2 regions of the Kitasatospora sp. NPDC004272 genome follow, and region 2 is predicted to be linked to the other one. Evidence: riboswitches for the same ligand, from Rfam matches in the RefSeq annotation. Region 2 holds a riboswitch; the other holds the start of a gene.
The links. Region 2 has a riboswitch for cyclic di-AMP ahead of ACWEO5_RS29475 (transglycosylase family protein). Riboswitches for the same ligand answer to the same signal wherever they lie in the genome.

Region 1: another riboswitch for cyclic di-AMP. It lies ahead of ACWEO5_RS15285 (NlpC/P60 family protein); the one in region 2 lies ahead of ACWEO5_RS29475 (transglycosylase family protein).

Annotation. Positions count from the first base shown of each region.
Region 1 is NZ_JBSGET010000041.1:36,572-39,855, reverse strand. Features, by position in the region: gene ACWEO5_RS15290 (NlpC/P60 family protein) at 1-190, opposite strand, end outside; gene ACWEO5_RS15285 (NlpC/P60 family protein) at 399-1,493, opposite strand; cyclic di-AMP (ydaO/yuaA leader) riboswitch at 1,504-1,659, opposite strand; gene ACWEO5_RS15280 (NlpC/P60 family protein) at 2,022-3,059, opposite strand; gene ACWEO5_RS15275 (NYN domain-containing protein) at 3,259-3,284, opposite strand, start outside.
Region 2 is NZ_JBSGET010000122.1:10,654-13,937, forward strand. Features, by position in the region: gene eno (phosphopyruvate hydratase) at 1-1,099, opposite strand, end outside; gene ACWEO5_RS29475 (transglycosylase family protein) at 1,402-2,118, opposite strand; cyclic di-AMP (ydaO/yuaA leader) riboswitch at 2,122-2,300, opposite strand; gene ACWEO5_RS29480 (cytochrome P450 family protein) at 2,553-3,284, opposite strand, start outside.

The DNA.
Region 1 (3,284 bases), on a different contig from region 2:
CGGCCTCCTCGTAGAGCTGGTCGACCTGGGCCTTGACCTCGCCGCGGCTCACCGGCTCGGCCGGGGTGAGCGGGGCGGCGGCGGCCCCGCCGACGGTCAGCCCGAGCGCGCCGGTGGCGGCGGCGGTGAGCGCCAGGGCGCGGGCCAGGCGCTGGACGCCGGGCAGCGGGGTGCGACGGTGCACGGACACGTGCGACGGCTCCGTTCTGCGGCCGGCCTCCGCCGCCGTCCGCCGTCGGACGGCCGTCCTCGCGGGGGCCCGGGGGCAGAGGTTAGCGAGTCGGATCGATCCAGTCCAAACCCCGACAGGCACGAATATTTGACCGCGAATCGGACACCAGGACGAGAACGGCCCGGCACCCCCTGCGGGGTACCGGGCCGGAGGCCGTGCCGGACCGTCAGATCCGGACGATCCGGTTGATCGGCATGACCGTCGCCGACTCGTAGCGGACCTGCGCGCCGGTGTGCGGGGCGTGGACGATCTGCCCATTGCCGACGTACATGCCGACGTGGTGCTGGTCGCTGTAGTAGATGATCAGGTCGCCCGGGCGGGCGTTGGCGATGTCGGTGCCCAGGTTGGTCCCGGCCCCGGCCTGCGCCTGCGAGGTGCGCGGGATCGACACGCCGGCCTGCTTGTAGGCCCACTGCATCAGGCCGGAGCAGTCGAAGGTGCTCGGACCGGCCGCGCCGTAGGAGTACCAGCTGCCGAGCTTGGAGACCGCCGCGCCGACCGCGTTGCCCGAGAAGCTGGAGGACGCCGGGGCGTTCAGCTCCACCCGGACGGTGTCGCGGGAGGCGTGCTGGTCGGCGTCGCGGGAGGCGCGCTGCGCGGCGTCGGCCTTCGCCTTGGCATCCGCGGCGGCCTTCGCCTCGGCGGCGGCGAGCTGGTCGCGCTCCTGCTGGGTCAGCGTGTTGAGCAGCTCCTGGGCCTTGGCCAGCTTCGCCTTGACGTCGTCCTTGTCGGCCTGCAGGGCCTTGGTGGTGGTGTCCAGCTCGGCGAGCTTGGACTCGGCCTCCTTGCGCTGGGCGTCGAGCTTGGCCTGCTCGGACTTGAAGGTCTTCAGCAGGTCCGCCTGGGTGGAGCCGACCGCGTTCAGCGTGCCGGCCTCCCCGAGGAACGAGTCCGGACTGCTGGAGAGCATCAGCTGCATGGTCTGCGGCATGCTGCCGCTGCGGTACTGCTCGGCGGCGATGCCCGCCAGGCCCTCCTGCGCGGTGGTCACCTGCTCCTGCTGCCGGGCGAGCTGGTCCTGGAGCTGGCCGACCTGCTTCTGCAGCTCCTGCTGCTTCTCGACGGAGGCGTTGAGCGCCTCCGTCTTGACCTCGGCCTGCTCGTTGAGCTGGTCGACCTGCTGCTTGACCTGGTCCTTGGTGGGCGCGGGGTCGGCGTGCGCACCGCCCTGGGCGGACAGCGCCACGGCAGCGGCGGCGGTGGCAGTGAGAATCGAGACCCGGGCACGGCCGACGGGCTTGGGACGGCGATGGGACGCCACGAAGGCGGACTCCTTCTTCCTCACACCGCCTACCGGGTGAGCTGACGGGTTCGGGCCGGAAGAGATGTGCCCTACGACGCCTCACCGACCGCACGCGGCCGTCCCGGCGCCGATTCACCCCGGGGGAACGTGGTTCCCCGGCTCCGTTCGACAGCACCCCCGTAGGGGTATCCCCGTCAGCAGACCCGGTGTTGACGGTCTGCCCGCTGCGTCACGGACTCGGCGGCGACCCCCGCCGCCGCCCCCCTTGGGCGATCGACTCTGCGGTGGTCGAAGCACGACCCTAGTAACCGATCCGTGATCCGTTCAAATCCTTGTCGGAAAAAAATCTGATTCTGAATCAAATACCGCAATGAATCTGACCGAACGTGATCGATTACTTACACAGAGCGTAATAATTCTCACGATACGGTCGGGAAATGCCTCGCCCGGACGTGTCGCGGATCACAGGGGGATCTCGACCCGTCCGGGCGTGTCACGATGCGTCAGTTGTCGCCCGGTGGGGCGTTTGTCCGATTTTTCGGACCGTCAGACCCGGCGGATGGTGGAGATCGGCAGGGTGTCGACCTTCATCGTCTTCACCACGTCACCGGTGCGCGGGGCGTGCACCACCAGGCCGTTGCCGATGTACATGCCGACGTGGTGCCGGTCGCTGTAGTAGATGACCAGGTCGCCGGGCTGCGCGTTGTGCCAGTCGGTGCCCACGTTCACGCCGTAGCTGCCCTGCGACTGCGAGGTGCGCGGCAGCGAGACGCCGGCCTGCTTGTACGCCCACACCATCAGGCCCGAGCAGTCGAAGGTGCTCGCACCGGTGGCGCCCCAGACGTACGGCGAGCCCTGCTTGCCGAGCGCGGCCGACACCGCGGTCGCCGCGTAGCCGCTGGCCTGCGGCAGGGTGGACGGGTCGACCCGGGAGGCGCTGCGCGAGGCGGTGCCGCCGCTGCCCTGGAGGATCGCGGCCCGGTCCGCGGCGTTCAGCCTGGAGAGCAGCTTCTGCGCCTCGGCGAGCTTGCTGTTCACGTCGTTCTTGGCGTCGTTGAGCGCCTGGGTCTGGGTGTCCAGCTCGTGCAGGACGGCCGCGGCCTCCTGCTTCTGCTGGTCCAGGCGGCGCTGCTGGTCCTTGAGGGACTTGAGCGTCTCGGCCTGGGTGCTGGCGGCCTGGTCGAAGGAGGACGCCTTGGTCAGGTACTGGTCCGGGTCGGCGGAGAGCATCAGCTGCATCGACGGGTCGACACCGCCCTGCCGGTACTGGTCCCCGGCCACCGCCGCGAGCCCGGAGGCCAGCTCGGTCAACTGCTCCTGGCCGCGGGCCACCTGGTCCTGCAGGTCGCTGGCCTGCTTGCGCAACTGGTCGGCCCGCTCCTTGGCGCCGTTGTACTTCTCGGCCGCCTGCTCCTGCTCCTCCAGCAGCTTGTCGACCTGCGCCTTGACCTCGTCCTTGTTCGGCTGGGCCGGGGCGGCGTGCGCGCTGGCCTGGGCCGTCAGGGCGACCGCGGTCGCGGCGGCGGCGGTGAACACGGAGATCCGCGCACGGCTCGGCTGCTTGGGACGGCGGTGGGAGGCCAAGGGGGTGCTCCTTCTTCCTGCTGGACTCACCCCAAAGAGTGATGGTCCGGAATATAGGTTTGACGCCAGACCCTAGTGAAGTCCCCACCCCCGCGTCCACTCCCGGGGGGCTTCCGGCCCCGGGCACCCGCCCCCCTTCACCGGACCGTCACACTCCGGTCGCCCTGAGGTCCCCTGACCCCGTCTCAGCTGCGCCTCTTCAGCTGCGCGCGAGCCGGTTCAGCA
Region 2 (3,284 bases):
CGCCGGAGCGGTGCGACATCATGCAGCGGTAGCCGTTGCGCTGGGCCAGCTCGACGGCGTCCAGGGTCTCGGTGAGCGAGCCGATCTGGTTGACCTTGACCAGCAGGGCGTTGGCGGTGCCGGTCTCGATGCCCTTGCGCAGGCGCTCCGGGTTGGTGACGAACAGGTCGTCGCCGACCAGCTGGACCTTGTCGCCGATCGCGTCGGTGATGGCCTTCCAGCCGTCCCAGTCCGACTCGTCCAGCGGGTCCTCGATGGAGACCAGCGGGTAGTCGGCGACCAGCTCGGCGTAGTACGCGATCAGGTCGGCGGAGGAGAGCGCCTTGCCCTCGAACTGGTAGGCGCCGTCCTTGAAGAACTCGGAGGCGGCGACGTCCAGGGCGAGCGCGACGTCCTTGCCCGGGGTGTAGCCGGCCTTCTTGATCGCCTCGGTGATGAGGTCGAGGGCCTCGCGGTTGGAGTCCAGGTTCGGGGCGAAGCCGCCCTCGTCGCCCAGGCCGGTGGAGAGCCCGCGCTCCTTCAGCACGCCCTTGAGGGTGTGGTAGACCTCGACGCCCCAGCGGACGGCCTCGGAGAAGGACTCCGCGCCGATCGGGGCGATCATGAACTCCTGGATGTCGACGTTGGAGTCCGCGTGCGAGCCGCCGTTGAGGATGTTCATCATCGGGACGGGCAGCACGTGGGCGTTCGGGCCGCCCAGGTAGCGGAACAGCGGCAGGTCGCTGGCCTCGGAGGCGGCGTGCGCCACGGCGAGGGAGACGCCCAGGATGGCGTTGGCGCCGAGCGAGGACTTGTCCGGGGTGGCGTCCAGGTCGAGCATGGCCTGGTCGATGAGGCGCTGCTCGGTGGCGTCGTAGCCGACCAGCTCGGGGCCGATCTGCTCGATCACGGCGAGGACGGCCTTCTCGACGCCCTTGCCGAAGTAGCGGCTCTTGTCGCCGTCACGGAGCTCCAGGGCCTCGAAGGCACCGGTGGAGGCACCCGACGGGACGGCCGCGCGACCGGTGCTGCCGTCGTCGAGACCGACCTCGACCTCGACCGTGGGGTTGCCGCGGGAGTCGAGGATCTCACGGGCTACGACGACATCAATGGACGGCACGAGTGCATCTCCTAGCGGAAGCGGATGTGTGGTCGTTACGACCAGAGCCTAGCCGCACAGCGCCGTGCGGCCACGCCCGGCCGGGCCCCGTCTCACGGTGTGGCCCGGCTACTCACCGGTAGTTCACCTGTTTGACGGCCGCTCCGCCGCCCCCGGCGGCGCGAACTGCTCGGCGCGCGCCGGGAGCGGACGGGCGGCCAGGGGACGCGGCCCTCGTCAGGGCGGCGGCGGGGCCTCGTCAGGCCGCCGGACCGGCGCGTCCCACATGCCGGGACCGGGGTCGGACCGGAACCGGACCGGGGTCAGAGGGAGAGCACCTGACCGGGCAGGATCAGGTCGGGGTCGGCACCGATCAGCTCGTGGTTGGCCTGGTAGATCCGCTCCCAGCCGCCGGACACGTGCTGCGCGGCGGCGATGCCGGAGAGCGTGTCGCCGCCCTGGACGGTGTAACCGCCGGCGGGCGCGTCCTGCGGGGCGGCGCCGTTCTGCGGGGCCGCCGGCGGCTCGGCGGGGGCGGCGGGCTCGGCGGGGGCAGCGGGCTTCGCGGGCTTCTTCGACGGCGAGCTCTTCGGCTGCTGGGGCGCGGTCGGGCGCTCCTGGGAGCGCGAGGCGGTGTCCGCGGAGGTGTCGGCGGGCGCGCCGCCCTTGGCGAGGCCGGCCCGCTTGGAGCAGACCGGCCAGGCGCCGGGGCCCTGGGCGGCGAGCACCCGCTCGGCCACCGCGATCTGCTGGGCGCGGCTGGCCTGGTCGGCGCGGGCCGCGTACTGGCCGCCGCCGAAGGCGCGCCAGGTGGAGGAGGTGAACTGCAGGCCGCCGTAGAAACCGTTGCCGGTGTTGATGTTCCAGTCGCCGCCGCTCTCGCACTGGGCCACGCGGTCCCAGGTGTCGACGGGGGCGGCTGCCGCTCCGGTGGCGGCGAGCAGTGGCAGGGCCAGGCCGACCGAGGCCACGCCGGCGGCGGCGATGACCTTCTCGGCCTTGGTACTACGGCGGTGACGAGCAGCGTTGGAGAACAGCACGGGACTTCCTCTCCGCACGCCTGCGAGGTGAGCTGTCGGGTTCGGACCGGGAGGCTGGCCCGGCCGCCGGACGCTCCGGACGCGGTTGCGCCCGCTGCTCGGCGGCTTCACCCCAAGCCGTTGGGACTACGGCGTTCACACTGGTTCCCCCGCTCCTGTCCGGTACCTGGTAGGTGGCCCGAGGACGCGGCGGACAGGACTCGGCGTGCCGCGATCGGGGCCCGCAGCTGCGGGCATGTCGGAGAGTAGGCAAAGCTGACGAGCAATCACAAGCTCATATCACCATGATCACGCCGAAATCACGGATCTTCGTTCCACGTACACGAACGATCCCGGTATGTCCGGATTGATTCCGAGCAGGCGTGCGACGCGCGCCCCCGCCCCGGCGTGTCGTCGGCCCTGCGCGGCGGCGTGTCGCGGGTGCTGAAACGGCGTCAGCGGGGTGTGAAGGAGACCGGGAGGTCGCGCAGACCGCGCATGATCAGCCCGCCCCGCCAGCGCAGCTCGGCCGGATCGGCCGCCAACCGAACGTCCGGAAGCCTGGTCAGTAGGCTGCCGATCGCGCGCTGTCCCTCAAGCCGGGCCAGCGGGGCGCCGATGCAGTAGTGGATGCCGTGACCGAAACCCAGGTGCGGGTTGTCCGAGCGGGCCAGGTCGAGGGTGTTCTCGGCGGAGAACCGGGCCGGGTCGCGGTCCGCCGCGGCCAGCACCACCAGCACCGGGTCGCCGACCGGGACGTCCACCCCGCCGATGGTCAGCGGTGCGGTGGCGAACCGCCAGGTGGCCAGCTCCACCGGGCCGTCGTAGCGCAGCAGTTCCTCGACGCCGGTCTCCAGCAAGCCGGACTCGCCGCGCCCCAGCGACTCCTGGAGCAGGGTGCGCTGGTCCGGGTTGCGCAGCAGCGCGTACATGCCATTGCCGATGAGGTTGATGGTGGTCTCGAACCCGGCGAAGAGCAAGATGAAGGCCATCGCCGCGGCCTCGTTCTCGGTGAGGTGCTCGCCGTGGTCACCGGCCCGGATCAGGCCGGAGATCAGGTCGTCGCCCAGGTCGGCGCGCTTGCGGTGGATCAGGTCGGCCAGGTAGCCGCGGATCTGCTTGACGGCCCGGCCCACCCCTCCCCTCTTACCGCCCGTGTGACGGATCATCATCCCGGCCCAGTCGCG